DNA from 4 places in the Paenibacillus canaveralius genome. Region 1 is predicted to be linked to each of the others. Evidence: predicted binding sites of a transcription regulator. Region 1 holds the regulator's gene; each other region holds the start of a gene.
The links. Region 1 encodes Rex, which represses fermentation and respiration genes when NADH is low (regulators of the CRP and FNR family bind a similar motif). Its sites were predicted from a motif close to TTGTGAAATATTTCACAA; they were not measured.
Positions count from the first base shown of each region.

Region 2: the regulator Rex is predicted to act here: its motif matches at 2,542-2,559, upstream of ABC395_RS08170 (cytochrome c oxidase subunit 2A).
Region 3: the regulator Rex is predicted to act here: its motif matches at 5,344-5,361, upstream of ABC395_RS25255 (DUF1641 domain-containing protein).
Region 4: the regulator Rex is predicted to act here: its motif matches at 3,478-3,495, upstream of nirB (nitrite reductase large subunit NirB).

Region 1 is NZ_JBDFMM010000001.1:1,954,541-1,961,994, forward strand. Features, by position in the region: gene dinG (ATP-dependent DNA helicase DinG) at 17-2,917, shown strand; gene ABC395_RS09250 (redox-sensing transcriptional repressor Rex) at 2,904-3,527, shown strand; gene ABC395_RS09255 (inorganic phosphate transporter) at 3,619-4,632, opposite strand; gene ABC395_RS09260 (DUF47 domain-containing protein) at 4,656-5,285, opposite strand; gene ABC395_RS09265 (amidohydrolase) at 5,526-6,824, shown strand; gene ABC395_RS09270 (cell wall elongation regulator TseB-like domain-containing protein) at 6,853-7,356, shown strand.
Region 2 is NZ_JBDFMM010000001.1:1,752,118-1,759,571, forward strand. Features, by position in the region: gene ABC395_RS08160 (SMP-30/gluconolactonase/LRE family protein) at 1-232, shown strand, start outside; gene ABC395_RS08165 (sulfatase-like hydrolase/transferase) at 315-2,414, opposite strand; gene ABC395_RS08170 (cytochrome c oxidase subunit 2A) at 2,626-2,799, shown strand; gene ABC395_RS08175 (cytochrome c oxidase subunit II) at 2,853-3,323, shown strand; gene ABC395_RS08180 (b(o/a)3-type cytochrome-c oxidase subunit 1) at 3,353-5,026, shown strand; partial or broken gene ABC395_RS08185 (FAD-dependent oxidoreductase) at 5,179-5,700, shown strand; gene ABC395_RS08190 (NAD(P)/FAD-dependent oxidoreductase) at 5,774-6,388, shown strand; gene ABC395_RS08195 (Gfo/Idh/MocA family protein) at 6,539-7,454, shown strand, end outside.
Region 3 is NZ_JBDFMM010000001.1:5,580,230-5,587,683, forward strand. Features, by position in the region: partial or broken gene ABC395_RS25235 (ABC transporter ATP-binding protein) at 1-826, opposite strand, end outside; gene ABC395_RS25240 (NAD(P)-dependent oxidoreductase) at 1,000-1,635, opposite strand; gene ABC395_RS25245 (stalk domain-containing protein) at 2,221-3,351, shown strand; gene ABC395_RS25250 (NAD(P)/FAD-dependent oxidoreductase) at 3,568-4,749, opposite strand; gene ABC395_RS25255 (DUF1641 domain-containing protein) at 4,786-5,211, opposite strand; gene ABC395_RS25260 (uracil-DNA glycosylase) at 5,569-6,147, opposite strand; gene ABC395_RS25265 (threonine/serine exporter family protein) at 6,413-6,841, opposite strand; gene ABC395_RS25270 (threonine/serine exporter family protein) at 6,857-7,454, opposite strand, start outside.
Region 4 is NZ_JBDFMM010000001.1:4,021,379-4,028,832, reverse strand. Features, by position in the region: gene ABC395_RS18190 (AAA family ATPase) at 1-3,204, shown strand, start outside; gene nirB (nitrite reductase large subunit NirB) at 3,538-5,973, shown strand; gene nirD (nitrite reductase small subunit NirD) at 6,027-6,365, shown strand; gene ABC395_RS18175 (formate/nitrite transporter family protein) at 6,470-7,258, shown strand.

The DNA.
Region 1 (7,454 bases):
ATGCTTAGAATAGAAGCTGGAGAAAGGAAGAAGGCTTGAACTTATGAAATTTGCGGTTTTGGATTTTGAAACGACTGGAACGGGCCCGGCTGACGATATTATTCAAGTCGGTCTCGTTATTATAGATGATATGGAAGTAACCGACAGGTATACTTCCCTGGTAAACCCGGGGATCAGTATACCTTCTTCGATTACGGAGCTTACGGGCATTACCGACGAGATGGTGGAGCATGCTCCAAAGCTCGATGATATTATGGCGGAGATGTACCCGCTGCTTTTTGACTGCGTGCTTGTGGCTCACCACGCCTCTTTCGATCTCGGTTTTCTGCAGCGCGCTCTGCGTAAAACGGGCTATCCCGATTTTACCGGACGCGTCCTGGACACGATAGATATGCTGAGAATCGTGTTTCCGTCTCTTCCGACGTATCAGCTCGGCATGGTGGCTTCGGCCTTCGGCATCGAGCATGAGCGGCCTCACCAGGCGGACAGCGATGCGGACGTTACGGCGGAGATCTGGACGATGAGCCTGGACAGGCTGCTTTCCCTGCCTTTGCTGACGGTTCAGCGTCTGGCCCAGATCCTGCCCGCCGAGACGAGCGACCTAGGCTGGTTTATGTCGGAAATCGCCCGGTTCAAGGAACAGCAGACACCTCTGGATACATCGGTTCATCAGTATTACCGCCAGTTCGCACTGAACGTGCAGGACTGGGGGGACGAAGACCCGGTACGTGACGAGAACGATGTGCTGGAACTGAGCGACTCATTTGAAGACGTTTACGAACAGGTAAAAGAGGCTTTGAAAGCGAAATTCGAGCATTTCGAAAGCCGCGAAGCCCAGGAAATCATGATTCACGAAATTGAGGAAGCCTTCCAGAACGACCGGCATCTCATGATCGAAGCCGGTACGGGCACGGGCAAATCGCTCGGCTACCTGATTCCGTCCCTCTATTACGGGATCAAGCACGACGAGAAGGTGGTGGTCAGCACGCACACCATCAATTTGCAGGAGCAGCTGCGGGAGCGGGATATTCCCCTGCTTCACGAAATTTTCCCGGTCAATTTTAAAGCGTCCGTTCTCAAAGGCCGCAGCCACTACCTGTGCCTCCGCAAGTTCGAGAACCGCATCTCCATGCAGGAGTTCGACACGGGCAAGGAGGATGCCATTACGGCCGCACAGATGGTCGTTTGGCTGAGTCAGACGCAGACGGGCGACGAAGAGGAGCTGCATTTCGGAAACAAGGGCGCCGCTTTCTGGCATACCGTATCGAGCGATGCGGAGTCGTGTCAGAACCGGCACTGCCCATGGTTCAAAAAGTGCTTTTATCACCGTGCTCGCCATGACGCCAACAATTCGGACGTTGTCATTACGAACCACTCGCTGCTGTTCACGGATATGAAGGCCGAGAACCGTGTGCTGCCGGCTTATAAGCACCTCGTCCTGGATGAGGCCCATCATTTCGAAGAGGTAGCCAGCAAGCATTTGGGTAAGGAGCTTCATTATCTGGGACTGACCAATCAGCTCCTCTGGCTGTTCAAAGACAGCCGGAACGGGCAGTTGCCGGCTCTCCGGACGAAGCTGCAGCGCTATGACGACGACTATCGCGCGGCTACCTGGATGAACGGCATCGACAACCTTTTCCCGAAAACGCTGCTGATCAAGGAAGCTTGGGATTTACTCTGTGAAAAGTTTTACGAGCTGCTCCAGACGAATTCCGAGCCCGGCCAGATCGATCCCGGTTCTCTGGTGATGCGTTTGAAGAAAGAGTCGCTCCCGCCGAACTGGAGCGATTTTACGGATCTGGAAGAGATATTGGAACAGCATATTCAGGATGTGTACAAATCCGTCGATTCGCTCGCTCAGGATTTGAAGGAAGTCCAGGAAGAATACGACGTCCAGAGCTTCGTAACCGATCTCGGCGGGGTTGCGAAGGAACTGCAGGCTGCCAAGGAGACGCTCCGCTTCTTTATGAAGATGGCGGACGACAACTTCGTGTATTGGGTGGAAGCGGGGACATACAACAAGAGCCGTTCGATCAATCTGATCTCCGTGCCGATGGACGTCAGCCCCCTGATCCGCGAACATTTCTTTGACAACAAGGAGAGCGTGATTCTCACCTCGGCTACCCTGTCGGTGAATAAATCGTTCCAGTATTCGGCGGATCAGCTCGGGCTGAAACTGCCTGCTGAAGAAGAGAAGAATCCGAAGCTGAAGACCGTCCAGCTTCCGTCCCCGTTCCAGTACCGGCAGCAGGCGCTTGTGTGCATTCCGCGGGATTTTCCGATGTTAAAAGGCCGCAGCGGCGAGGAGGAGTTCCTCAAAGCGCTGACGGAGTCGCTTACGGATGTGGCCGTGGCCACACGGGGCAGGATGCTCGTTCTGTTCACTTCGAACCGGATGCTGAAGCAGGCCCACGCGGTTCTGAAAGAAAATCTCCGTCCGCAGGGGATTCATGTGCTCGGTCAAGGGGTGGACACCGGCAACCGCAGCAAGCTGACCCGGCTTTTCCAAGAGCATAAAGCATGTGTTCTGCTGGGCACGAGCTCGTTCTGGGAAGGGGTGGACATTCCCGGAGAAGCTCTGACGTGTCTGGCGATCGTACGGCTGCCTTTCCAGCCGCCGAATCATCCGCTGGTCGAAGCGAAGAGCGAAAACCTGAAAAAACGGAATCAGAACCCGTTCATGAAGCTGTCGGTGCCTCAGGCCGTCATACGGTTCAAGCAGGGGTTCGGCCGGCTCGTACGCAGAGCTTCGGACAAAGGCATTGTGCTGATCTACGATACGCGTGTCATCGAGACACAGTACGGCAAGCACTTTCTCTACTCTCTGCCGGGGCCGAAGATTGAACATATGCCTGTAGAGCGCATCGTACCGAGAATTCAGGAATGGATGGGAGAGAACTCGCTTGAAGTCACCTAAAATATCCGAGGCAGTCGTAAAACGGCTGCCGATCTATCTGCGTTTTCTTAACGAACTGTCGAAGAAAAACGTATTAACGGTTTCGTCCCAGGATCTGGGACAGAAGCTGAATCTGAATCCGGCCCAAATCCGCAAAGATTTGGCTTACTTCGGTGAATTTGGAAAGAAGGGGATCGGCTACGATGTAACCTATCTTATCGAGAAGATCCGCCAGATTTTGAAGCTTGACCGCCAAATACCGGTTGCCCTCGTGGGAGCCGGTAACCTGGGCCGGGCGCTGTGCAACTATAACATCTATTTGCGTGATCAGATGAAAATAACGGCGATTTTCGATTCGTCGCCGGACAAGATCGGCCAGGTTATCAATAACATGAGCGTTCTGCCCATGGAGCATCTGGCCGATGTTATCCGGGATTCCAGCATTCGAATCGGCATCATAACCGTTCCGGCGCCGGAAGCGCAAAACGTCGCAAACCAGTTCGTGAAGGCGGGCATCGAAGCGATTCTGAATTTCGCTCCGTCCATTTTGAAAGTACCGGAAGAAATCCGTGTGCATCATGCGGACTTTACGGCAGAGCTCCAGAGCTTGGCCTATTACCTTCCTGAATAAACAAGTGAGGGTCTAGTCTTAAAAACCAGAAAAACCGCTATATGGGCCGTTTGGGCCGTATGGCGGTTTTTTAATGGAATCCAATTTTAATTTATACGAAGAACTTAAACAACACGGTATAGAGCACATAAGACAGAATGATGCTGATCGGAATCGTAATGATCCAGGTAACGACCATGCGTGTTACCGTACCCCACTTCACCTCATGAAACCGGAGTACGGAACCGGAACCGATGATGGCGGAGGAAATTACGTGAGTAGTCGAAAGCGGCATCCCCATATGCGTGGAAGTCTGAATCACGATGGAGGAAGTCAAATCCGAAGCGAATCCGTTGATCGGCTCGATTTTGATCAAGTTTTTGGAGATCGTCTTGATGATCTTCCAGCCTCCGATCGAAGTTCCGAGACCCATAGCGGTCGCAGCCGCGATTTTGACCCATAACGGCACGTCCATGGTTGTCTGGGCTCCGGCAGCGACGAGTCCGAATACGATAATGCCCATCGCTTTCTGGGCGTCATTTCCCCCGTGGGAGAAGGACAGCAGCCAGGCGGACAGAATCTGGAAGAACTTGAACACGCGGTTCAGCTTCGAGCGGGATTTGTTGCCCGTCAGAATAACGAGGTATTTGATGATCGTCATGATGATATAGCCGGCTACAAACGCGACTATCGGTGAAAGCACCAGAATCAGTACGATCTTGCCGAGACCGCCCCATTTGACGAAGTCGGCTCCCGCCCCGGCCAGCACGGCTCCGACAATGGACCCGATGAGCGTATGGGAGGAAGAGGAGGGAATGGCATAATACCAGGTAACCAGGTTCCAGATAATGGCGGAAAGCAGGGCCGCGATGACGATAAATTCACCGTGGTTGATCTTGGACGGATCCGCGATCCCGCTGCCGATCGTCTTCGCCACTTCCGAAGAATACAGGGCGCCGACGAAGTTCAGACATGCGGCGGATATAATGGCCACTTTAGGACTCATTGCGCGCGTAGAGATCGAAGTCGCTACCGCATTCGCCGTATCGTGGAAACCGTTAATGAAGTCAAAGGCAAGGGCGAGAAAAACGATCGCAATCAAGGTAATAAGAACTGTTGTCGTCATGAAATCCTCCTAAACTGCTGGGCTTACGAGTAGCGCAGCACGACGCTTTCCAAGATGTTGGCAACGTCTTCACATGCATCGGTGGTCTGTTCGAGACGTTCATAAAGTTCTTTGAGCTTGAAATCCTCGTAAGGATCGCGTTTGGTAATGAAAATCTCACGGATGCCTTCGCGCATCAGGCGGTCGGCTTCGTTCTCAAGCGCATTGATTTCTACCGTATGTTGAGGAATCTGCATGTACTTCTTTTTGGAAAGAAGCTTGAAAGCATCGAGCATATGTTGGCAGCTGGACACGATCACGGCGGAGAATTCCTGCATAACCTTGTCCGTCTGGCTGATGTTGAGATAATCAAAACGTGCCGCAGTCGCTTCAATGCCGTCCAGTACGTCGTCGAGTTTGGAAGCCAGCTCCATAATATCTTCACGGTCAAGCGGAGTGATAAAGACTTTGTTCAGCTCTTTAAAGATTTCGTGGGTGATCTGGTCGCCCTTACTCTCGATGTCTTTGATCATCTGGAAAAAGTTTTCCGGAATTTTATCTCCCATCATCGCGTTTCTGAACATCTGGGATGCATGGAGTGTGTTTTCTGCCGCCCGAATGAGCAGGTTTAAAAAATCGACGTCTCCTCTTTTACTGCTAAAAAGCGATGCCATTACGGTTCCTCCTAGTGATTCGATTGTAAAGATTCCGTGAAGTTAAGTTTAATGTATGTAGAATTTTGTAGCTTAAACTCACAAACTTAAAAATATCATAACATTTCCCCAGAAAGCAATCACTGGTTGAGCGTTTTTTCAATTGTTTGCTCGGCTTGATTTTAAACAGGTGACGTTGTACATTGAAAAGATAAGAATAACTGCCGATTTCGGCACTTTATACGGAATGAGGGCTATCCCATGAAAAAAACGATTATCATAAACGGCTTGTTCGTAACGGGGGACGCATCCGCGCCCGTCATCGAAGGCTGTATGGTTATGGAAGGAAATCAGCTTACATATATAGGAAAGGATGCGCCGCATCCGCTTGAAACTTACGATGAAGTCATCCGCGGGGACCGCAAGCTTTACATGCCCGGTCTCGTCAATACGCACGGCCATGCGGCGATGACACTGCTGCGCGGCTACGGAGATGATCTTGCCCTCCAGGTTTGGCTGGAGGAGAAAATGTGGCCGATGGAAGGCAAGTTCACGGCGCAGGACGTGCGTTACGGAACGCTTCTGGCCATCCTCGAAATGATCAAAGGCGGAACGACGACATTTGTCGACATGTACGACCATATGAACGAAGTGGCCCAGGCGGTTTCCGACTCCGGTATGCGGGCACGCCTGACGCGCGGTGTCATCGGACTTTGTCCGGCCGACGTTCAGGAGGCCAAGCTCCGGGAAGCCGTCGCTTTCGCCAAGGATTGGAACGGCGCAGCGAACGGACGTATTACGACAATGATGGCCCCGCACGCACCTTACACGTGTCCGCCGGATTACATTGAACGTTTTGTCCAGGCCGCACACGATTTGGACCTGCCTATTCATACCCATATGTCCGAGACGCTAAAAGAAGTGGAAGCCAACGCGGAGCAGTACGGCGCACGGCCTGTCGAGCATCTGGAAAAGCTGGGCGTTTTCACGCGGCCGACGCTCGTGGCGCACGGCGTTCATTTAACGGATGAAGAGATCGCCGTTCTTGCCAAATACAACGTCGGGGTTTCGCACAACCCGGGGAGCAACCTTAAGCTTGCGAGCGGTGTCGCCCGTGTGCCGGAGCTGCTCAAAGCCGGCATAAACGTGTCACTGGGCACGGACGGAGCGGCCAGCAACAACAACCTCGACATGTTCGAGGAAATGCGGCTTGCCGCCCTGATCCATAAAGGCGTATCCGGCGATCCGATCGCCGTGCCGGCGGCCGCCGCTTTAACCATGGGCACATCGATGGGCGCGCGCTCCATCTGGCTTGACGATATCGGTACGCTCCAGCCGGGGATGAAAGCCGACTTTATCGCGCTCGATATCGACCAGCCTCATTTTCTGCCTCGTACGGATTATGTTTCCCATATCGTCTATTCGGCATCCGCCCATGATGTGGTAGATGTGTGCGTGGACGGCAGCTGGATCGTACGGGGCCGCGAATGCCTGACGCTTGACGAAGAGAAAATCAAACGGGAATTCGAGTCGTGTTTCGCCCGTTTGACGAGCAGCTAGTCTTCGGCGGAAGGAAGGAGGGATAGCAATGCTCAAAAAAGCGATTTGGATCGGTCTGTTCGTCCTGTTGACTTCTGGATTCGGCATTAACCGTTTTTACGTAAACGTGCAGGCAACCCACTGGGAAACGAACTCGGAGGCCGTTCAGGCGGCTTATGAGAAAACGACGATGACCAAGGCAAACCGGGTCGAGGCTTTTCACGGAGCCCGCTCCTATGAAGTCGTGTACGGGGAAGACAAGCTCGGCAACGGGCTGATCGTCTGGGTGCCGCACAAGCAGGACGGGACGGGTCTGGCCGTAGACGAAATTCATACGGAAATGACGGCCGAGAACATTACGGAAGAAGCCGTGCGCGGCATCATGGCGAAGAAAAGCCCCAAGCTGGATATTCTGCGCGTCAACGCGGGGGAATTCAAGGGGAAATATGTCTGGGAAGTCTTTTATAAAGACGAGCAGGATCGGGCGTTCTACGATTATTACAATTTAAAAACGGGTGCTCTCGAAGATACGTTTAAGCTCAGCCTTCAATAGGGTGAGCTTTCTCTCATTTCGTTAATTTGTCAAAGACTCCACCGTTTTCTTTGCCCACGGGTTACGGACTGTGATATACTATTCGTATAGCATTTGCT
Region 2 (7,454 bases), 200 kb from region 1:
GGGCAACCTGTACAGCACCCGTTTCGGTAAAGGAACGGTCCTGAAAATTTCTCCTCAGGGCAAAATTCTTCAGGAAGTCGTTCTGAAAGGAAAAAACTGCACCAACCTGACCTTCGGCGGTCCAGACGGCAGAACGGTCTATGTTACCGTAGCGGACAACGGCAACGTGGAAAAGTTCCGCACGGACGTTCCCGGCAGATGCCGGGTGTTGAGCGGGGTCGTTTCTTCCTAGAAGATTTTCAGGCGCAGCAAAAAAGACTTGGTTCCGTACACTTCCCTCGGGAAGCGTACGGCCAAGTCTTTTTATAATGCCGTTATTTCAGTTCATTCACTTGTTTGACGGGTGTGGTTTGGATCGGCAGGTTTTTGGAATCGATCACTTTTACCTGCAGGTTCACCGGTTTACCCGATTCCACAGCATCTTTCGGTACGATGGCGGAAAGCGATTGGCGGCTCTCATAGGTTGTTTTCAAAGCCTTGTCGTTCATATAGACGACACAGCCCGGAGCGAAATTTTTGCCGCTGATTTCGACGGAAGCGTCTCCACCGGTGCCTCCGGCCGTGCTTTGGTGAAGCGGCGACACATTGTCGATCGTCATCTCACCGAAGCCGAGTGTATATTTCGGATTGATGATCTTGTCACGGAAGCCGTTGAAGCTGTACTGCTCCCCGAACAGCACGTCATATTGAAGCATCTGGTACTCCGTCACGTCCTGCTCGGTCAGCTTCATGCGCTCGTAATGATTGCGCGGCGGAATCATCGGGAACTTTTTGGACAAGGAGAAGAGATAGTCCATGTAAGGCGTTCCTTCGCGCTGAGCCAAATTCAGCAGGTAAGGGCCCAGGAAGGAAGAGCTCATGTCGAGCTTATCCTGATGCTTCGGCAAATAGTTGTTCCAGACGACGACCGGGAGGCTGTACAGTTTATCCAGTACGGCTGCGGAATCGTCGTCGTCTTTTAAATAGCCGGTGTCTTTGTAAGCTTGATAATTGTTGCCCAGGGACGGCAGGTGGTCGCCGAACAGCATGATGATCGTCGGCTCGCCTTTCTTCTCGTAATGCTCCACGAGCATTTTGAGCGCATCGTCCGTATTGTGAACGCCTTGGGCGTAAGTTTCGAGCATACCCTTCGTTTCTTCCGGGAAATTACCGCTCGCCTTGATGGTGTTCTGTTTGAATTTATCCGGCGTGAACGGCGCGTGATTCTCCATCGTGTTGGCAAAGACGAAATCGGGACCGGCGGAGTTGTCGACTTGTTCGATGATTTTTTTCATCACCGCTTTGTCGGCCAGATAAGGACCGTTGTATTCCGGCTCGAAATATTCCTGCGAGATGAATTTGGAGAATCCGAAATTCTGATACACGTTGCGGCTGTTGAAGAACCAGTTGTGGAACGGGTTGATGGCCGCGGTCTGATAGCCTTGTCTGGCCAATATGCTGGCAAGCGAATCGACGCGTCTGTTCATGTACTGGTTATAGGCGATCGCGCCTTCCGGCAGGAAGCGGATCGAATTGCCCGAGAGAACCTCGAATTCGACATTCGCCGTTCCTCCGCCGAACTGGGGCGACAGCATATAGCCGCTGGAATAGTTCTGCTGAAGGTGGTGGACGAACGGAATGGGATCTTCGCTGAACGTGACGTTCTTCATTCTGGTAGGGTCCCAGAACGTTTCCCCGAGAATAACGATAATGTTCGGTTTTACATTCGGATCTATGTTTGTACGGCGTTCGACTTTCTTCACGAAGTTGTCCATATTCGCCTGGTTGTAGCCCTGCGGAGCGTCGATAATGATCTGCTCGATATTCATGACGGTGGAAAGCATGAACCCGTTGACATGATAGTTATCGGCCTGATTCCAGGGAATGGTGGAAATATGAAGGGCGGATTTGATCGGAAGCGGCTTGTCGAAATAGACGACACAAGCGAGCGCGACGCCCAGGACACCGAGAACGATGTTCTCTTTCCAGCGGAAGCGGGAGTGGGTCCAAGGAACGAAATAGAGCAGCGCGACGCTGACCGCGAGAAAGACGATAATGCCGATCACGATCGTTTTATCGAACAAACCGTTCAAGTATTGGACGATATCGGTCGTCTCGCTGCCGAGGAACAAATCCCAGGGCAGTAGAGGCACGCCGAGAATTTTGAATTTAATGCCGCTGATAAGACCGCAGATCAGCATGAAAGCCGCTACGATCCAGAACGCGATACGGCTCCGGCCGGTCAATGCGGTAAAAACTAGGAACAGGCAGAAGGTCAGCAAATAGTTCAGCACCATTTCTCCCGGACTGTGCTTGGCCCAGGATAGGGTGGCCGTCACTCCTCCCCGATTTAAAAACTCAATGAAGACAACGAGCAGCAGGGGCCAAACGAATAAGTGCAGCCGACGCGCTATAAAATGAATACCTTTCTGCATCACAGATCTCCCTGTTCATTCGATTTACAAACATTTTACATATGATTTGCTATGCCATTATACCATGTAGGACCGGGTCTCGATACCTAAAACGTTGTAACAAAATCGTTACAATTTGATAAAGAAATTGTGATTCTTATCACATGTGGGTGCTCACGCCGAAGGTAAGATGAAACCATGAAAAGCTTCATTGACAAAGGGGGATGCCGCTATGGCAAAGCTCGCGCCTGCCAAGGAAAAGCAGGACATTAAGCCCGCTCCGCAAAGCGGGGCGAACGAGAAGGAGCCGGAACTGAAAGGCGCTTTCGCTTCGGTTATGATTCTGGGCGCGTTTATTCTGATTACCTGGTTCGGCGTGTTTGCACTGTATCTTATAAGAAGTTAACGGGGCAAATACGCAAAAAGTTCCGCGAATCGGAAAAAAAGAGGGGATATTACATGCATATTCATCGTTTAGAAAAAATTTGGATCGTTTTCGGCATCTCCATGCTGATCGTCTTCCTGTCCGTGATCGGCGTATCGGCGTTTGCGATGGGAATGAACCCGCCGACCGGCCATGCGCACACGATTGATCCGGCGAAGGTCGATCTGACGCAGCCGTTCGATCAGCCGGGCCTGAAGAAAGTCGGAGAGAACGAGTACGAAGCCGTGATGACCGCCTTCGCGTTCGGCTACAAGCCCGACAAGATGGAAGTTCCCGCGGGAGCGACCGTACATTTTATAATCACGAGCAAGGACGTTGTCCACGGGTTTGAAATCCCGGGCACGAATGTCAATATGATGGTGCTTCCGGGTGAAGTGAATCATCTTACGTATAAGTTCGACAAGCCGGGTTCTTACCTCGTGCTCTGCAACGAATACTGCGGCGGAGCCCACGAATGGATGAAAACGACGATTGTCGTTAACTAAACCCACCGGCAGAAAGGAAGTCGTTATGTATGAACGGAACCGAAACGCAACCGGCGCGGCAAGCCGCCGTTTCTTTTAGTCCGAAAGACAGCAAGCTCGTTCTCGCTCACATTTTATTCGCTTTCGGCGCTCTTCTTCTCGGAGGGATCGCCGGAGTGCTGCAGGGCCTGGTACGCGGAGGCATGGTCAAACTGCCCGCCGGGATCGGTTATTATCAGCTTCTGACGGCTCACGGCGTGCTTATGGCCCTCATTTTTACGACCTTTTTCATTATCGGATTCCTGTATTCGGGTATTTCCAAAACGCTCGGAGGCGAGCTGCTGCCGCTCCCGCGGCGCCTCGGCTGGCTCGGATTCGGCCTGATGGCGGGCGGAACGGCGCTGGGAACGGTTTTTATCCTGCTCAATAAGGCGTCCGTGCTGTACACGTTCTATGCTCCCCTTAAAGCGTCGCCCTATTTCTACATCGCGCTGACGATGGTAGTCGTCGGAAGCTGGATGAGCGGCTTCGGCATCTTCATTAATTACCGCTTCTGGAAACGGATGCACAAAGGGCAGCTTTCGCCGCTGTTTTCCTTCATGGCGGTCATTACGATGCTGCTCTGGCAGGTCGCGACCATCGGGGTGGCGGCGGAAATTCTACTTCAGCTGATTCCGTGGTCGTTCGGCTGGGTCGACACCGTAAACGTCCTGCTAAGCCGCACCTTGTTCTGGTACTTCGGCCATCCGCTCGTTTACTTCTGGCTCCTGCCCGCCTATATTTGCTGGTATACGATTATTCCGAAAGTGATCGGCGGCAAAATATTCAGCGACGCGCTTGCCCGGCTTTCGTTCATCCTGTTTCTGCTGTTCTCGATTCCGGTCGGATTCCACCATCAACTGACGGAGCCCGGAATCAGCTCGTTCTGGAAGTTTCTCCAGGTTATATTGACCTTCATGGTCATCGTGCCTTCGTTGATGACGGCGTTCTCGCTGTTCGCCACGTTCGAAACGACAGGCAGGGAGAAAGGGGCCAAAGGCCTGTTCGGCTGGTTCAAGTTTCTCCCTTGGAAAGACGTCCGCTTCTTCGCTCCGTTTATGGGCATGCTGGTCTTCATCCCTGCGGGAGCGGGCGGGATCATCAATGCCAGCAACCAGATGAACCAGGTCGTGCACAATACCCTCTGGGTAACGGGGCACTTTCATCTGACCGTCGCGACGAGCGTGGCGCTCACCTTCTTCGGGATTACGTATTGGCTCATCCCGTCGATTACCGGCCGGCAGCTGACGCCAAGACTGCACAAGCTGGGGATCTGGCAGACGATTCTCTGGTGCGTCGGCATGTTCTTCATGTCGGGTTCCATGCATACCGTCGGCCTGCTCGGCTCGCCCCGCCGCACAGCGTACACGACGTACGAGAACCATCCCGACACAGTGCTGTGGATGCCGTACCATGTTGCGATGGCGATCGGCGGCATGATTCTTTTCGTAGCCGTGCTGCTGATGATCTATAATGTCGTCGCGCTTATGCGTTCGCCTAAAGGCGAGACGGAATACCCGCTCGGCGAAGTGCGGGACGCATCGGAGCCGACTCCGAAGTTGTTCGAGCGCTGGGGACTTTGGCTCGGCGTCACCGCCGTCCTGATTCTAGTCGCGTATACGATACCGGTCGCCCAGATGATGGGCGGAGATACGCCGGGCTCGATCCCTTTTGTAACCTGGTAAAAATAATAACTAACCGTCTGGTGCAGATGCTGCGTCAGGCGGTTTTTTCGTGCCGTCAAGCGTAAAAAGCCCATTTTAAAGGTAGAGGTTTCCCGGAATGGGCATAATATCGGTACCATTCGCCGATTTCAAACGGAAGGAGACTTGACCGTATGAACCTCATTGCAGGAGAGCCTTACTGGCCGCATGTTCAGCCGGAAACCGCCCGGTATCCGAAACTCGAAAGCGATACCGAATGCGAGATTCTTATCATCGGCGGCGGAATATCGGGTGCGCTGGCCGCTTACAAGTTAATCCGGGAGGGATTCACTCCTATGCTGGTGGACAGCCGGGATATCGCCGGGGGCAGTACGGCAGTCAATACGGGAATTGTCCATGTATTCAACGATAAAACCTTGACGAGCTGCATCCATACATTCGGAGAAGAAAACGGCGTCGCTTTTTACAACTTGTGCGGGAAAGCGGTCCGGACTTTTGGCGAGATCTGCCGTGAGGAGAAGCTGGACATCCACTATACGCAGCGGGATTCGCTGTACCTGGCATCGGAGGAGAAAGATGTGCCCATGCTGCTGGAGGAATACCGGACCCTGATGAAATACGGTTTTCAAGTCGAATATTTAACGCCCGGACGGATCGCGGATAAATTCTCATTTACAAAACCGGGAGCCATCCTGACCGCCGAAGGGGCCGCCGTTAATCCCTATGCCTTCGTGCACGGCTTGATAGCAAGCTTCGGCAGCCAAGGGAATGAAGGTGTATACAGGAACCGAAATCGTTTCCCGTGTAGATACCAAGGAAGGAATCGTGTTCACGACCCGGGACCGCCGCCGCATCCGTGCCCGCTATGCGGTCTACTCGACCGGACACGAAGCCCAGGAAATAAGCAGGAATCCGAACGCGAAGCTGCTCACCACCTACGCTCTCGCGACAAAACCTCTTCAAGAAATAACGGGCTGGCATAAGGAATGCATGATCTGGGAGACGGCCCGCCCTTACTTGTATATGCGTACCACCGGAGACGGAAGGATTATAATCGGGGGAGAGGATGAGCGGATCATGACAGATGAAGAGAGAGCCAGCCGCCTGGCGGTAAAGAAAGATATTTTGCTGCAAAAAGCGAAGGAACTTTTTCCTCATCTGAATCTTCAGCCGGAATATGTATGGGCGGGCGTCTTCGGGGCGACTCATGACGGCTATCCGATGATCGGAACCCAGCCGGGTTTTCCGAACAGCCTGTTTTCCCTGGGATACGGAGGGAATGGGATCGTGTACTCGGTCCTGGGGGCCGAGATCATTGCCGGTCTTGCAAAAGGACGTCCTCATCCGGGAGAATCCTTGTTCCGTTTTGATAGAAAGAGATAGGGCGTTAACTAAAGAGCGGACGCGGTCCCGCCGCTCCAAACTTAATCTTTTCTTAATAAATACAGACATTTTACGGCCCCCTCCCTTCCTATATAATGAAAGAAGCTGTGCGCTTCGCACAGATTTTGCTTCAGGGAGAGGAGAACAAGCATGAAAGTCGCCGTAGTTGGCTGCGGAACAATGGGGACCGTTCACGGAACGGATTACAGTCTGCTGCCGGGAGTCGAATTAACCGGCGTATGCGATCTCGACCGCGAAACGGCCCGGGATCTTGCCGGACATTTGGAGACGAAAGCGTACTTTTCTTTCGAGGACATGATGGCGGAGGCGGAGATCGATGCGGTAAGCATCGCGCTGCCGACCCACCTGCACAAAGAATACGTCATGAAAGCGGCGGATCTGGGCAAGCACGTGATCTGTGAAAAACCGATCGCCCTGACGCTGGAAGATGCGGAAGAGATGATCGCTTACTGCCAAGAGAAGGGTGTGCGTCTGTTCATCGGCCATGTGGTCCGTTTCTTCCCGGAATATGCCGATCTCAAGCGCAAACTGGATTCCGGCGCGGCCGGAGAACCGGGCGTGGCTCATTTGAAGCGGGTAGGCTCGCATCCGGGAACCGCCAAGGACTGGTACAACGATTTTGACAAAAGTCACGGCGTCATCATGGACATGATGATTCACGATATCGACTTTGCCCGCTGGGCGTACGGCGAAGTGAAGGAAGTGTTTGCCCTCAACCGGCGCAGCGCCGACCAGGATTACGCCCTTGTGACCCTGCGGTTTGAAAGCGGCGCCATCGCGAACCTCGAAGGCCACTGGGGATATCCGGGGGCCTTCTCGACAGCCGCCGAATTCGCCGGGAAATCCGGCATTATCCGGATGAACAGCGGGGATTCGAATTCCCTGAAGCTGCTGCGGCAAGGAGCGGCGAAGGCATCGGCTAGCAGGGTGCAGGTACCGAAAAGCCCGTCTTACCAAGATCCTTATTACTACGAGCTGGAGCATTTCATCACCTGTATCCGTGAAGACAAGGAGCCGCTCGTTACGGCGGAAGATGCGCTGCGCG
Region 3 (7,454 bases), 3.6 Mb from region 1:
CGAAAGCGATAATATGGCCGGCCTGCATCTGGCCTTGGTCTACACGGAGCCCGCCGAGCCACAGCACCGCCACAATCCCGAAATTGACCGTGAGCGTAATGCCCGGGTTGAAGGCCGACATAATCCTCATCGCCTTAACCGACCGGGAACGATACTCCTCGTTCGCCCCGCCGAATTTGCCGACTTCGTAATCGAACCGGTTGAACGCTTTAACGACCCGGACTCCGGACAAATATTCCCGCATAATCCCGTTAACCCGGTCAAGTGCCTGCTGCACCTTGATGAAATAAGGAAAACCGACCTTCATATTGATCGCGATAAGAATACCGACGACGGGAACGACAACGGCCAGGATAACGGAGAGAGGCGGGTTCAGACGGGCCGCCATAATCAAGCTTCCGATGCAGAGCAGCGGCGCTTTGACGAATACGCGCATCAGGCCGTTCACGAACATCTGAACCTGCGTAACGTCATTGGTTAACCGGGTGACCAGCGAGGCGCGGTCGAACCGGTCGATATTTTCAAAAGACAGGGACTGGATTTTCCGGAACAAATCCGATCTCAGCTCGGCTCCGAATTTCTGCGAAACATGGCTCGAAATCACGTTGCGGACCGATGCCGACAGGGCCCCCAGCGCCGTCACCAGCAGCATGATCCCCCCGACCCGCCAGACGTAGTCCATCTGTTTCCCGGCTACGCCCACATCAATGATTTTGGACATCAGCGTGGGCAGCATGAGGTCGCACAAGGCTTCCAGCGTCAGAAAAGCGACAGCGGCGCTAAAGGGCTTCCAGTATTTCCTTATGTATTTTCGCGAAATGGGCATCCTGTCTCACCTGTCCGTCCTCGTAAACTGTAAGTAAACCGCTATGGAATAGTTCTATTATCCACCATACTCCGCTCCTTTTCAAAAGTCACGAGCTTCTCTTTTTTACGCGATATCCGGCAAAAGCAAAAAGAACCGCCGGTGCGCGGGGCACTGGCGGCTCTTCCGTACCATTAAGATTCGGAAACGACGGTAAAACGCTCATTTTCATGCTTCGGCTGTTCGATCTCGTCCAAAACGGCGGCTGCAAAATCTTCATAGCTCACGTAACTTTTACCTGTGGAGTTAACGAGCAGGTTATCTTTGCCCGTACGGTACTGCCCTGTTCTCTCGCCGAGCGCGAAAATCGCGGACGGGCTGACGAACGTCCATCTGATCCCCTCGGTGCTTTGCAGGATTTCCAGGTTTTTGCCCTGATTCGATGCGGTTGCAAAATAGGCGGCCGGGAAATCCGGCGTTTCCAGCACACGCGTCGTTTTCGCTTCATCCACGAACAGGCTGCCCGCTCCCCCGACGACGATCAGTTTCGTCTCCGGTGCGCCTTTCAGCGCTTCGATCAGCACGTTGCCCGCGTCAACATGGAGATGCTCCTGTCCCGGAGCCGCTCCGAAAGCGTTGACGACGATATCGAAAGCTTTCAGATCGGACGCGGTCAGAGAGAAAACGTCCTTTTCCAAAAGGGCCGTGCCTTCCGCGCTTACTTTAGACGCGTCTCTCACGATTGCCGTAACTTCATGTCCTCTGTCCTGCGCTTCTTTCAAAATTCGGCTGCCGGCTTTGCCGCTTGCCCCGATAATAGCTATTTTCATAACGGATTCCTCCCGGATGATAATTTCGAATTAGTTTGTCTCTTACATGTAACCATTATAGTTACAGGATGTCGGTTTTGTCAACTGCGGCTTGAACCGGCTCTTTTCGAAATCCGCAATGGCGGGGGATATTAAACATCTCGCTCAAGATACTTCATGCCCTCCATAGGACAATATTTTAGACGAACGATACACCTGACCAACTTCTCCCGTTCCAAAAATTATGCTATACTACGTATAAGAACACGTATATGTAGTATTCTCATTTAGGTTTATCGTATGAAGTTACTTCTTGCTATCTATACTAAAAAAGAGCCTTCACCGTTGGCGCGGTGAAAACTCTTTAGGACCCGAAAGGCTGTGGAACACCACGGCGCGCAAGCACAACTAAATGTAATGCAAGCGAAAACCACCGATGAGGTCTCCCAACCTACTTAGCGGTGGTTTTTTCGCTTGTTCTGGAATTTAAAAAGTTAAAATCCGGTTACAGTTTGGCCCGGGATGGGTAATGTTACCTCTCTGTAACCCACCTTGATGCAAAGGGTGCCTATAATAAAACCGGACAACCTAGGAGGGATACTTATTATGAAAAAATCATTCAAGCTTCTGACACTCGGCCTGGCAGGCTCCTGTCTGCTTGCGGCCTCAGCCGGAACTTCTTATGCGAATAGCGCGGTACAGCCGTCTGCAGCCGCTTCCGTCTCCGCCGCGGCGGAACCCGCAGCCGCTCCGGTTATAAACGGAACTGTGCAGGTAACAACCAAAGAAATCAAGGAAGAATCCCCTGAACTAAGCGTCAATCTCCAGATTCCCGTTATTGAGGGAATGAAAGATAAACAGTATCAGGACGAGCTTAACGATATTATTTACCGGCATGCCATGAAAGATGTCGAGGCCGTACGCAAACAAGCTCAAGGTGACCTGGCAGCCGCCAACGGTTCCGCAAGCGAGCTGGCCATGCCTTATTCGGTCGATTCGGTATTTGAAGTAAGCGCATCGGGTGGTCAGAAAGACGCGAACCGCCTGTCGCTGCGGGTGGTAACTTCCGTTTTTACGGGAGGCGCTCACGGAATGCCGCGTGTGGATACCTATAATGTCCTGAATGAGGAGGAAGCTCAGCTAGTTGAGCTGAAAGATTTATTCGGGGACAATTATAAAGCGATTATCGACAAGCAGATCGGTCAGGAAATCGCCAAACATCCGGATGATTTCTTCGAAGACGCGTTCTCCGGCATTACCGACACGCAGTCTTTCCAGATCAAGGACGGTAAAGCGGTAATCGTGTTCTCGCCTTACGAAATCGCTCCTTATGCCGCAGGCATCCAGGAGTTCTCCATCCCTATCTCCCAAGGAGGCAGTTCCTCCGCACCTACCAGTCTCGTAGTGGGCGGCGAAGTGCTGTCAGAGAAGCAGGGTGCTCTCTACACTACAGCGGCAGGCACCACCATGGTTCCTCTCCGCATTACGGCAGAGAAGCTGGGCTTCCAGCTAAAATGGAACCAGGAGCAATGGGCAGCCGAGCTGTCCAAAGGCGCGGTATGGACAAGCGTCTACAAGGGAAAGGATGCGTACACCATCAATAAAATGGCGCCTTTCTCACTTGGCGAAGCGGCTGTCATTAAAGAAGACGGCAACATGTACGTGCCGGCCTCTTTCTTCTCAAAGGTGCTGAAGGCCGACGTAACCGTAGACGGCGATCAGCTTGTAATCAAATAAAGCGGGCGGGCCTTCACGGCAGCCGGACCCGGATCATCTAAATTCCCTTTATAGCCTGTTTAAAGAAGCGGTTTCGCTCTTTAAGCGGGCTTTTTTGCGCGGCCGGTCTGTCTCTTTCCCTTAAAAGGACATAAAAAAGCCCCGCCACTCCCCCGAAGGAGAATGCCGGGACTTAGGATTAGACCGGTTGATTCCGAAAAGGATTCCGGACCGCTATTAGTAAGCCAGTGCAAACAGGCCGTGAATATGAGACAGGTAACGGATGTTACTTGCTTCTTTCATGAGCGTTGCAGGCAGGCCTTTCAGGCGGGTTTGGTTGCCGCCGATCGAACCGATTCCGTCTTTGCGGCCCAGACTTCCGAGCGTACCGGAGAATACAGGTGTGAAGACATCCATCGGAGCGCCTTTCAGTGCCGCGAAGAGGTTGTAACCGACCACTTCGCCCATCTGCCAAGCCAGTTGTGCGGTCGGCGGATACGGACGCTCTGCGCCGGCCGGGAATACAACCGCGCAGTCGCCTGCGAGGAATACGTCCGGGTGGGACGTGGACTGCATGAACTCGTTGACCGTCGCGCGGCCGCGGTTCACTTCGATGCCGGAGTTAGCGACAACCGGCGTACCTTGTACGCCGCCTGTCCAGACGAGCGTGCTCGTTTCGATTGTGCTTCCGTCTTTCAGGGAAACGACGGATTCCTGCATTTCGGTGATGGCAACGCCCGTCAGGAACGTTACGCCGCGCTTCTGCAGGCTTGTCGTAGCGCGCTCGATCAGTTCCGGATGGAAGCCCATCAGGATCGAAGGAGCCGCCTCTACGCAGTACAGGGAGACGTCGTTGAAATCGACGCCTTTGCTGCGGCACAGGCCCGGAAGCATGTCGGCGAGTTCGCCCACAAGCTCGATGCCGGTCAGACCGCCGCCGCCGACCACGAATGTCGCGTCCGCTTTGTTCTTGGTCTGGCTGTAAGCTTCGATGCGTGCTTCCACGTGCTCGCGGATGCGGTTGGCGTCGTTAACGGATTTCAGCGTGAAGCTGTGCTCCTGGAGGCCGGGAATGCCGAAGAACGCCGTTTCGCTGCCCAGGGCAACGACGAGCTTATCGTAATCGAACGATTTGCCGTTCGACAGGATGACGCGCTTGCTGTCCGCGGAAATCGTTTCGACCGTGCCGATTTCCAGGTTGATGTCTTTGCCGCGCAGGAGCTTCTCCAGAGGCAGGGCAACTGCTTTCTCGTGCAGGTTACCTACGGCCAGTCTGTGCAGCTCGGTAATGATTTGGTGCGTAGGAAAACGGTTGACAACCGTAATCGTAGCTTCTTCCGCAGTCAAGTGTTGACGGGCCGTCAGTGCGCTGAGCAAGCCGCCGTAACCGCCACCTAAGATCAAAATATGCTTGGACATACTCATCCTCCATTCTTGTTTCAGCTTACCTTATGATTAACGCTGTTGCTGCCGTTCGGCTTGAACATCCAAGAATGCCTGTACGAAACGGAATGTCTTTTGTACTTGCGGGTCTTTCAGCATTTTGAGCAGTCCGAACAGACCGATTGTGGAGTGCTCCGCTTGAGCGCGGTCGTTTGCTTCGATTACGGAAGCAGCCACGCCTTTCGCTTTCTCGGTGATCGGTTTAACGAATTCGTTCATACCGCCTTTGAGGTCGTCGATCAGAACTTGGTCGCTCGCAACGCTTTGAGCCAAATCATAAGCTTTGGTAAGAATCGTAACCATTTCCGCCAATTTCGGCAGATTCTCCACGAGAACGGTTAAAGACTCCTGAACCTCTGGCTTCATCAACTGATCAAGGACATCCTGGGGTTCCCTTTTTTCGGTAGTGCTTGGGGTTGGATTGGATGTTTCTGACATAAGCTAACGTCCTCCTTTGCTTTGAAATAGAAGCCCGTTTATTTTTCGATCCCTGCCTAGCCATCGAGACGTCTTCTGTCTTCGCATAAGTTTCCCTATTCGTGATAAATGAAACCGCGCGGCCTGATAAGATTGTAACATTTTTCACATAAAAGGAAGAAGGTTTTTCTTGGCTGCGTGTCCATTACTTGCAAGTTCGGGAAAAATGTCGAACAGGTCGAAACGGAACCCTATGTACCTCTATTATACCTCCGTCTTGCGGACAAGAGAAAAACAATTTTTTACACATGTGAATAATTTGTGACAAAAATCACTACTTTTTTCACCCCCGCACCTAAAGCAGGGATACATGCTTGTTTATTCCAGTACTTCCTCGGATTTTATTGCCAGCAGCATCAAGTCTTCGATAAAATACTTCATCAAAACCGGCCTCCGCCGGACCGCTAAAGGATGATAGGAAAAAGCTATCGGCAGCCCCAGTACGGTATGCCATCCGCCCCTCAATCCTTTGACGTCTTTCTCTTCGTCCGCGAACAAGGTTTGGACGACCGTGTTGCCAAATCCGAACAAAATTCGCGGATTTTTGGCTCCGAGCTGGGCCTTTAGATGAGGAAAACACGCGGCCCTTGCCGCAGGCTTGTCATACGCTCTGACCGGACGGCACTTGAGCAGATACGTGACATACACGGAGCGGATATCCAGCCCGGCTTCATGCAGGCCGGCCTGCAGAGTTTCCCTCGTTCCGCAGAGGAACGGATCGCCTTCCCGGTTCTCCCGGGCACCCGGATTGTCCAGGATCAGCACGATTTTCGCAGCCGGGTCTCCTTCTCCCCAGACGACCCGCTGCCGCTGATCCGCCAGCTCGCACAACCTGCATTCGGCCGCATGGACCGGGGCTTTTTCTTCCGGCAGGATGGAGGGGGTAAAAATCGCCATGGGACCGCACCGTCCTTTCACTCGGTTTTGGAAGTAGTATGGCCCTGCCCTTCTTGCTTTACTACCCGTTTCACCGTCCAAGTTTACGGCTGCAAACCGCCGGCAAGCTCATAGTGAGACAAGCGGCCCCCGTAACGGAGTGTTCGTCCGAAAACGGCTTTTTTCCGATCCCTCATCCGGCAATTAAAAAACCACCCGCGTGGACTCGGCGGATGGTCGTGGCAGCGGCGTCAAAAGTGCCGTATCTTTGTATTTTATGACAAGGCTATGCCCTGGGCGGCCTTTTAAAAAGCTGGTTCATCACCTCGGAGAAAATAAGACCGGCGGCAATCGAACCGGAAATCATAAACGCTTTGGCCGCGAGCTGGACGGCAAGATTGTAGTCGTTTTCCACGAAAGAACGCATCGCGTCGTAGGCCATGCCTCCCGGAACGAGGGGGATGATCCCCGCTACGCTGAAAACGATAATGGGGGTCTTGTAGACACGGGCGAATACGCGGGAAATGACCGTCACGAAGAACGCCGCGGCCAAAGTGGCCACGATGGCGTTGGTATCGTTCCGCACGAGAGCGACGTACACGAGCCAGCCCATCATCCCGACGAAGCCGCACTGGATCAAGGTGTTCCGGGGAACGTTAAAAATAATGCCGAAAGCGGCGGAGGCGATATAACTCGTCACGAGCTGTGCAATCATTGAGGGACTCCTCCGTTAATAAAATGAAAAGACGACCGCGATACCGGCTCCGATGGCGAACGCCGTCAAAAAAGCTTCCGCGCCCTTGGACAAGCCGGATACGAGATGCCCCGCTATCAAATCCCTCACGGCATTCGTGATCAGCAGACCCGGTACAAGCGGCATGACGGAGCCGATAATAATTTTGTCGAGCTCCTGTCCGAGTCCTGTCCATATAAACAGAGAAGCCAGCATGCCGATAATGAAAGAAGCCAGAAACTCGGCTACGAACTTGAACAGCACATAGCGGTGAAAAATAAGAAACCCGATAAAACCAAGCCCCCCCGTGACGACGGCCGGAATAAAATCGGGCCACCCGCCGTTAAACATGATCGTAAAACAGCCGCTGGACACGGCCGCCGCCGCAATCTGGAGGGCCACGGGATAGGCCAGATTGGCTTTATCCACCTTGAGAAGCAGCCGGTGGGCTTCCTGAAGATCAAGCTGTCCGTCGCTGATTTTGCGGGAGAGCCCGTTGACCAGCGTCACTTTGTGCAAATCGGTGGACCGCGTGGAGATCCGGACCAGCTTGGTCGGGTCGCTGCCGTCTACGGAGAAGATGATGCCCGTCGGG
Region 4 (7,454 bases), 2.1 Mb from region 1:
ATGCAGGATTTTACCCGCGCCGTGGTGCTTCCCCAGGGAAAATTCGCCGAATTTCTTTCGCTGACCGGCAAAGACCGGCGGCAGATGCTTCAGCGGCTATTCCATCTCGAAGCTTACGGAGATCATCTCAGCGCCCGCGTAAGCGGCAGGCTGAAAGAAGCCGACGGCCTGCTTAAACAGATCGCCGCCGAGCAGCAGGGGCTTGGAGACGCGTCCGAGGAAGCGCTGGCCGGGGCTGCCGAAAGGCTGAAGGAAGCGTCGGGTCATGCCGCCGCCCAGCGCAAGCTTTTTCAGCAGGCGTCCGTCCGCTATGAAGAGATGAAGCAAATTTTAAGCGTGCAAAAGGATGAACGGCAGACGGAGCTGGAGCTCCGCAAAACCGAGGAGGAAGAGCCCGGAATCCGGCGGCGCGAAGAAAGTCTGAAGCGTGCGGAGGAAGCGGAGAAACTGCGTCCTTACGTCGAGCACGCGGAAACTTCGGCCAAAGCCGAAGCGGAGCGCCGCGGACGGATCGCTCAGGCAAAGGAACGGTCCCTTCAGGCCGAAGTCAAGTTAGACACGGCCCTGCAAGCGTCCGAGCAGGCACGGCAGGAGCTGGCCGATCGCGAGGAGCCGCTGCTGATCCGGCTGGAGCATTTGAACCAGGCCCTGGAGCAGGAACGGCAGCTTGCCGATCTGCACAAACAGTGTGACGGGCTCAAAACGAGCGAGGAACAGCTCTTAGCACAGCTTTCCGCTGTGAAAGAGGCGTTCCGGAAGGAACAGGAGACGAAGGAAAAAGCGCTGGGCAAACAAGCGGAGCTGAAAGAAGCGCTGAAAAAAGTAGAGGTCGGCTACGAGCAGCGCAGCCTTCTCCAGGAAGCGTGGGACGCCAAGAAAGAGCTGGATATGCAGAAGCGCCAGCTCCAGGAACTCCGGCAGGAGACCGGCGTCAGACGCCGGACGATGGAGGCCGGGGAGGGCGAGCTTGCGGCCCGCGCGGGGGAACTTACCGCATGGACGGAGCATTTTGCCCGCTGGCTCGGCGAACTCGGCGCCGGACGGACGGAAGCCCGGGAGCTGCGTAAACAGCTGACGGAGCAGGAAGAAGCGGCGGCCGGGCTGCTCCGGGTCCGCAAACGGGAAGACCGTGAGCGCGAGCTTCGCAATCTGGCCGGGAAACTGGCTCATGAGTTGCATGAAGGGCAGCCCTGCCCCGTTTGCGGGGCTTTGGAGCATCCGGCTCCATACCGTGAAACGGAGGACGGAGGGGAGCCGGCATCTCCCGGAATGGAAGAGTGCGAATCGCTCCTTCGCGTCATCCGGGAAGCGGGACTGGCGGCCGATCGTCACGTATTCGGGCTCGACAGTCTCGCCAAGCGGGCGCTTGAGCACGAACGTGCCGGGACGCATGATCCGTCCGTTGCCCTTAACGAATCCGCTGCCGTTCTCGGAGCCGGGACCGGTTCCACGGGTGAAACCGGTCATGCGGCAGCGGAAGCGGCCCGCATGCTGGCGGAAGCGGCTGCGGGGATTCAAGCGGAACCGGAGCTTCCGCCGGAGGCGTACCCGGCAGGTTCCGCGGGCGGGGACGGCGGAGCCGGCAGCAGCGAAGCAGCTGTCATAGCGGATGCAGAGAGCGGCGCCGCCGGCGAAAAAGCCGGAATTTCCGCCGAGGAGGCTCTGCGGCAATTGGCCGGTTTCAAGCGGCTGGAAGCGGAAACCGGGCGTATGGGCCGCTTGGCGGCAGAACTCGAAGCCGGCTTCCAGGCTCTCCTGAAACGGCTGAAGCCGCTTGAAGCGGGCATGCAGGCGGCCGGGGCGGAGCTGCGCACGCAGCGCGCGGCCCTGCAGGCCGAAGAAGCCAAAGCGCAGGCGCTGGAGCAAAGCATCCGCGGCCGGGAAGAAGCCTGGCAGCGGCAGTTCGGCGCCAGGGGTCTGGAGCTGGACGCCGTAGAGGCTCACCTGAAGCGGCTGAACGAGCAGGAGCGCCAGGCGGAAGAGCTGCGCGGCCGCATCGAGAAGAGCATCCCGTTCATCGACGGGGTGCTCGCGAAGATCGAGCAGCTCCGCACCGAAGCGGCGGAGCTCGACAAAACCGCCCTGCAGCTTGCGACCAAGCTGCAGGGACTGTCCCAGCTCGCCGCCGAGAAGGCGCAGCAACTGCACGACCGCGTCGGCGACGAGCCGGTGCCGCGCCAGATCGCGGCGGCCCAAACCGAGCTCGACGCGCTCCGCGGCCGCGCGGGGCAGACCCGGCTCGCGCACGAGCAGGCCCGCCGCGAGCAGCAGGAGGCGGCCCAGGCGCTCAGCGCCGCCGAACAGGCCGCCGCTTCCGCCGCCGGGCAGCTCTCCGAAGCGCTGGAGCGGCTCGAACGCGCGCTGGAGCCGTCCTCTTTCGCGGACGCCGAAGCCGTGCGGGGCGCGTACGTCGCCGAAGCGCAGCGCGCCGAGTGGAGCGCGGAGGCCCGGCGTCACCGCGAGCGCGAGCAGACGCTCCGCTCCCGGCTCGCGCAGCTGCGGGAGCAGCTTGCCGGGCGGACGGTCAGCGAAGCCGACTGGACCGGCATGCTGCTGGAGCTGCGCGAAGCCCAGGAGCGCGATGAGGCCGCGCTCGCGGTCCGCGCCAAAGCGGAGCGCGACTGCGAGGAGCTGCAGGCGAAGCACGAGCAGTGGCGCCGGCTGGAAGAGCGGCGCAGCACGCAGCAGACTTTGCACGGACGGCTGGCGAAGCTGCAGTCCGTGCTGAAAGCGAACGCCTTCGTCGAGTTCCTCGCGGAGGAGCAGCTGATGCAGGTGAGCCGGGCCGCTTCCCAGCGGCTCGGGCAGCTCACCCGGCAGCGCTACGCGATCGAGGTGGACTCCGGCGGCGGCTTCGTCATCCGCGATGACGGCTCCGGCGGGGTGAAGCGCCCGGTCGGCACGCTGTCCGGGGGCGAAACGTTCCTGACGTCGCTGGCGCTGGCGCTCGCTTTGTCGGCACAGATCCAGCTCAAGGGCGAAGTGCCGCTGGAATTTTTCTTCCTGGACGAAGGGTTCGGTACCCTGGACCAGGATCTGCTGGATATGGTGGTCACTTCCCTGGAGAAGCTTCACATGGACCGGCTCGCGGTCGGCGTCATTTCGCACGTGCCGGAGCTGAGGGCCCGGCTGCCGCGCAAGCTGATCGTCGAGCCCGCCGAGCCGTCCGGCCGCGGCAGCCGGGTAAGACTGGAGCTGCTGTAAGGCTGGAGAATCCTTAAACGGCCGCACTCCGAGATCCTGTCCGCGTTTTCAGACTCGCGGGCGGTGCCCCTTTTTCAAAAAAAAGATAACGGTATTCCCGGTTGTCCTGGAAACAGGGCCAGAAAGCACATTCCCCGTTTAACGGTGCGGATGTGCTTTTTTTTGCAGAAAAGGCGGGGGCTGTTCACGTTTCATTCAAGCGATGTTCACATCTGCCTCGTGTCCTGTGACTTTTCTCACATCTGCCGGGTACGGAAGACGTTTATACTAAGTATGTGCTTAATTTCACAAATGATTTCTTGAAAGATTGATCAAGGCAGGGGGCGTTAGACTATGAACCGCAAAAAATTGGTACTTATCGGGAACGGCATGGCAGGAGTGGGTGTGATCGAGCAAATTTTGAAAATCAACACCGGCTTGTTTGATATAACGATTGTGGGAAGCGAGCCTCATCCGAACTACAACCGGATTCAGCTCTCTTATGTGCTTGAGGGAAGCAAAACGACGGAAGAAATCGTTCTGAACGATTGGAACTGGTACCGTGAAAACGGCATTGAGCTCATGACGGGAACAACGGCTAACGCGCTGGATACGACGGCCAAAACGGTTACGACGGACCGCGGGGATGTCCTTCCTTATGACGTCCTGATTTTGGCGACGGGCTCGAAGCCTTTCATTCTGCCGGTTCCGGGCGCGGATAAGGAAGGAGTTGTCGGTTTCCGGGACATTGCCGATTGCGAAGCGATGACGGAGGCGGCCCGGATTTATAAAAAGGCGGCCGTCATCGGCGGCGGTCTCCTCGGCCTGGAAGCGGCCAAGGGCCTGTCGAAGCTGGGTATGGAAGTAACGGTGGTTCATCTGATGGAAGATTTGATGGAACGCCAGCTGGACCCGGCGGCTTCGGGAATGCTGCGGGCGGAGCTGGAGCGTCAGGGGCTGCGTTTCGCGATGGGAAAACAGACGAAAGAGCTCACCGGAGGCGTCCGCGTCGAAGGACTGGCGTTTACGGACGGAACGATGCTGGAAACGGACTTTGTCGTCATGGCGGCGGGAATCAAGCCGAACAGCGCTCTGGGCGCGGCCGGAGGCCTGGAGGTCAACCGCGGAATCGTGGTCGACGATTTCATGCGGACCTCGGCTCCGGACGTGTATGCCGTCGGCGAATGCTGCGAGCACCGCGGCGTGTGCTACGGGCTTGTCGCTCCGCTCTTTGAGCAGGGCAGCGTACTCGCCAAGCATTTGTGCGGGGGGCAGACGGCTCCTTACGAAGGGACGGTGCTGGCTACCAAGCTGAAAATATCGGGCGTGGACGTGTTCTCGGCCGGCGAGTTTCTGGATCGTCCGGATCTTACGATCGTCAAAATGCAGGATGACTGGAGAGGCGTGTACAAGAAGGTGCTCGTCCGCGGCAGCCGGATCGTCGGGGGCGTGCTGTTCGGCGATGTCAGCCAGGCGACCCAGCTTCAGCAGTGGATACGAAGCGGCCGCGAAATGACCGAAGACGTGCACGCCGCTCTGATGGGAATTCCTGCGGGAGAGGAAAGCGGCGGAGGAGCGGAGCTTCTTGCCGACGAGGATATCGTCTGCGGCTGCAACGGGGTGACGAAAGGCACCATCGTGGAAGCCGTCCGCACGCAGGGGCTTAAAACAGTCGACGAAGTGAAGGCCTGCACGGGAGCCTGCCGTTCGTGCGGAGGCTGCAAGCCGCTTGTCGAGCAGATCTTAGCGGGCGTGCTGGGTGACGGCTACGAGGCGGGCACGGCGGCCCATGGCATCTGCGGCTGTACGCAGCTCGGCCGGGACGAAATCGTGGCGGCGATGCGCGAGCGCAAGCTGACGACGATCCGCGAGACTATGACGGCTCTGAATTGGAACAATCCCGAAGGCTGCTCGAAGTGCCGTCCCGCGCTTAACTATTACTTGACGATGCTGTGGCCGGAAACGTATGTGGACGAAAAGGAATCGAGATTCGTCAACGAGCGCCTGCATGCGAACATCAACAAGGACGGCACGTATACGGTCGTCCCGCGCATGTACGGCGGCGTAAGCTCGGCGGAAGAACTGAAGCGGATCGGCGACGTGGCGGTGAAATATAACGTCCGCGCCGTCAAAATGACGGGAGGCCAGCGGATCGACCTGATGGGCGTGCGCAAGGAAGATCTTCCGAAAGTTTGGGAAGAACTCGGAATGCCTTCGGGCTACGCGTATGCCAAAGCGCTGCGCACGGTCAAGACGTGCGTGGGTTCGACCTTCTGCCGGTTCGGCACCCAGGATTCGATGGGGATGGGACAGCAACTGGAGAAAAAATTCGAAAGAATCGACATGCCCGCCAAGTTTAAAATGGCCGTAAACGGCTGCCCGCGCAACTGTGCGGAATCGTGCACCAAGGATGTCGGCATCGTCGGCAATGACGGCGGCTGGGAGATTTACATCGGCGGCAATGGGGGCATTAAACCGCGGCTTGCCGATCTTGCGGTGAAAGTGAAAACGGATGAGGAGCTTCTGGAAATTACCTCGTCGCTGATCCAGTTTTACCGGGAAACCGCCAATTACCTGGAAAGAACGTCGGATTGGGTGGAGCGGCTGGGCCTGGCTCATATCCAGCACCATGCGATCACGGATGAAGCAAACCGGCGGGAGCTGGTAAACCGTATGGAGATAGCCCTGACCCGCGCTCATGATCCTTGGCAAAAAGTGATCGGCGACCGCCAGCTCCGTCAGGAACTGTACGAAGGCGTCAACGTGCCGGTAGGACCGCCTGCGGAGTAAAGCGAATCTGACATTCAGGGGCTGCCCGGCGGCCCCAAAAGGAGGAATAATCGATGACCCGACAGCTTCAGGAAAAACCGGAAACCTACGTTTGCATCGGACGGCAAGGAGATTTTCCGGCCAGGCTCGGCAAGACCGTTTTTGTGGGAGAAGAAGAAATAGCGGTGTTTCACTTGACGGACGGCCGCCTTTTCGCACTTCAGAACCGGAGTCCTCACCGCAAGGGAGGCCCTCTCTGCGAAGGGATGGTATCGGGGGACCTGCTGTACGATCCTCTGTATGACTGGAAAATCAACCTGCTGGACGGTAAAGTGCAGGCGCCCGATACGGGGCAGGTAAAAACCTATCCGGTAAAGGTCGACGGGGAGCATGTCTGGATCGGGCTGAACTAGCCTTTTCCGGCCCTCGCCCCTCAGGCTATTCCGTACAGCACGCTTAACCGGAATGTTCACTGTCCGGCTCAACCCGTTTTCAACCCGCGAGGAGATGACGCATAATGTTTACTGAAACCGTGGAAAAAATGGCTGCCGCGGCCCTGCAGAAAAAGAATTTTCTCTCCGACAGCCTTATCCGCTACCTGACGGCGGCCGGTCTGGCCGGTGCTTACGTAGGACTCGGCATCGTCCTTATCTTTTCCGTAGGAGCGCCGTTATTCGCCGCAAAGTCGCCCGTCACGACGACGGTTATGGGGCTGTCTTTCGGAGTCGCGCTCACGCTGGTCATTTTTGCCGGCTCGGAGCTTTTTACGGGAAACAACATGTATTTCACCATCGGAACCCTTTCGCGCAAAGTCACCTGGAAGGATACGCTCGTCAACTGGTTCTGGTGCTACCTGGGAAATTTGGCGGGAGCGATGGTTCTTGTTCTGCTGGTCGTCGGTGCAGGAGTGTTCGCCAATATTAAACCGGACCATTTGTTAATGACCATTGCCGCCAAAAAAATGGCCATGGACCCTGTGCAGTTGTTTTTCCGGGGAATTCTTTGTAACTGGTTCGTCTGTCTGGCGATCTGGACATCCACGAGAGCCAAAGAGGACACGGCAAAGCTCATCCTTATCTTCTGGATGCTGTACGGCTTTATCGCATCGGGGTACGAGCACAGCGTGGCGAACATGACCGTGCTGGGGCTGGCCCTGGTCCTCCCGCACCCCGAAACGGTAACACTGGCCGGATGGTTCCATAACATGATTCCGGTGACGCTCGGAAACATTGTCGGCGGCGCCGTGTTTGTCGGGCTGCTGTATTACTTCATCTCGCCTGCGAAACGGTTGAGCGGACGGCTTTAAACATACGCAGACGCCAGGCTGCAAGCGCAAAAACTCCCTGAGTTCGAACTCAGGGAGTTTTTTTACGAGGTTCCGGCGAAGCGGGGTGCGGATACAGCTGCGGATACAGGTGTGGATACTCCTGGCACCTTTCACGAATCCCTTACGGGAACTCGGTTCAATGCCATAAGTCTGCGTTATGCTGCAGGGAACCGCC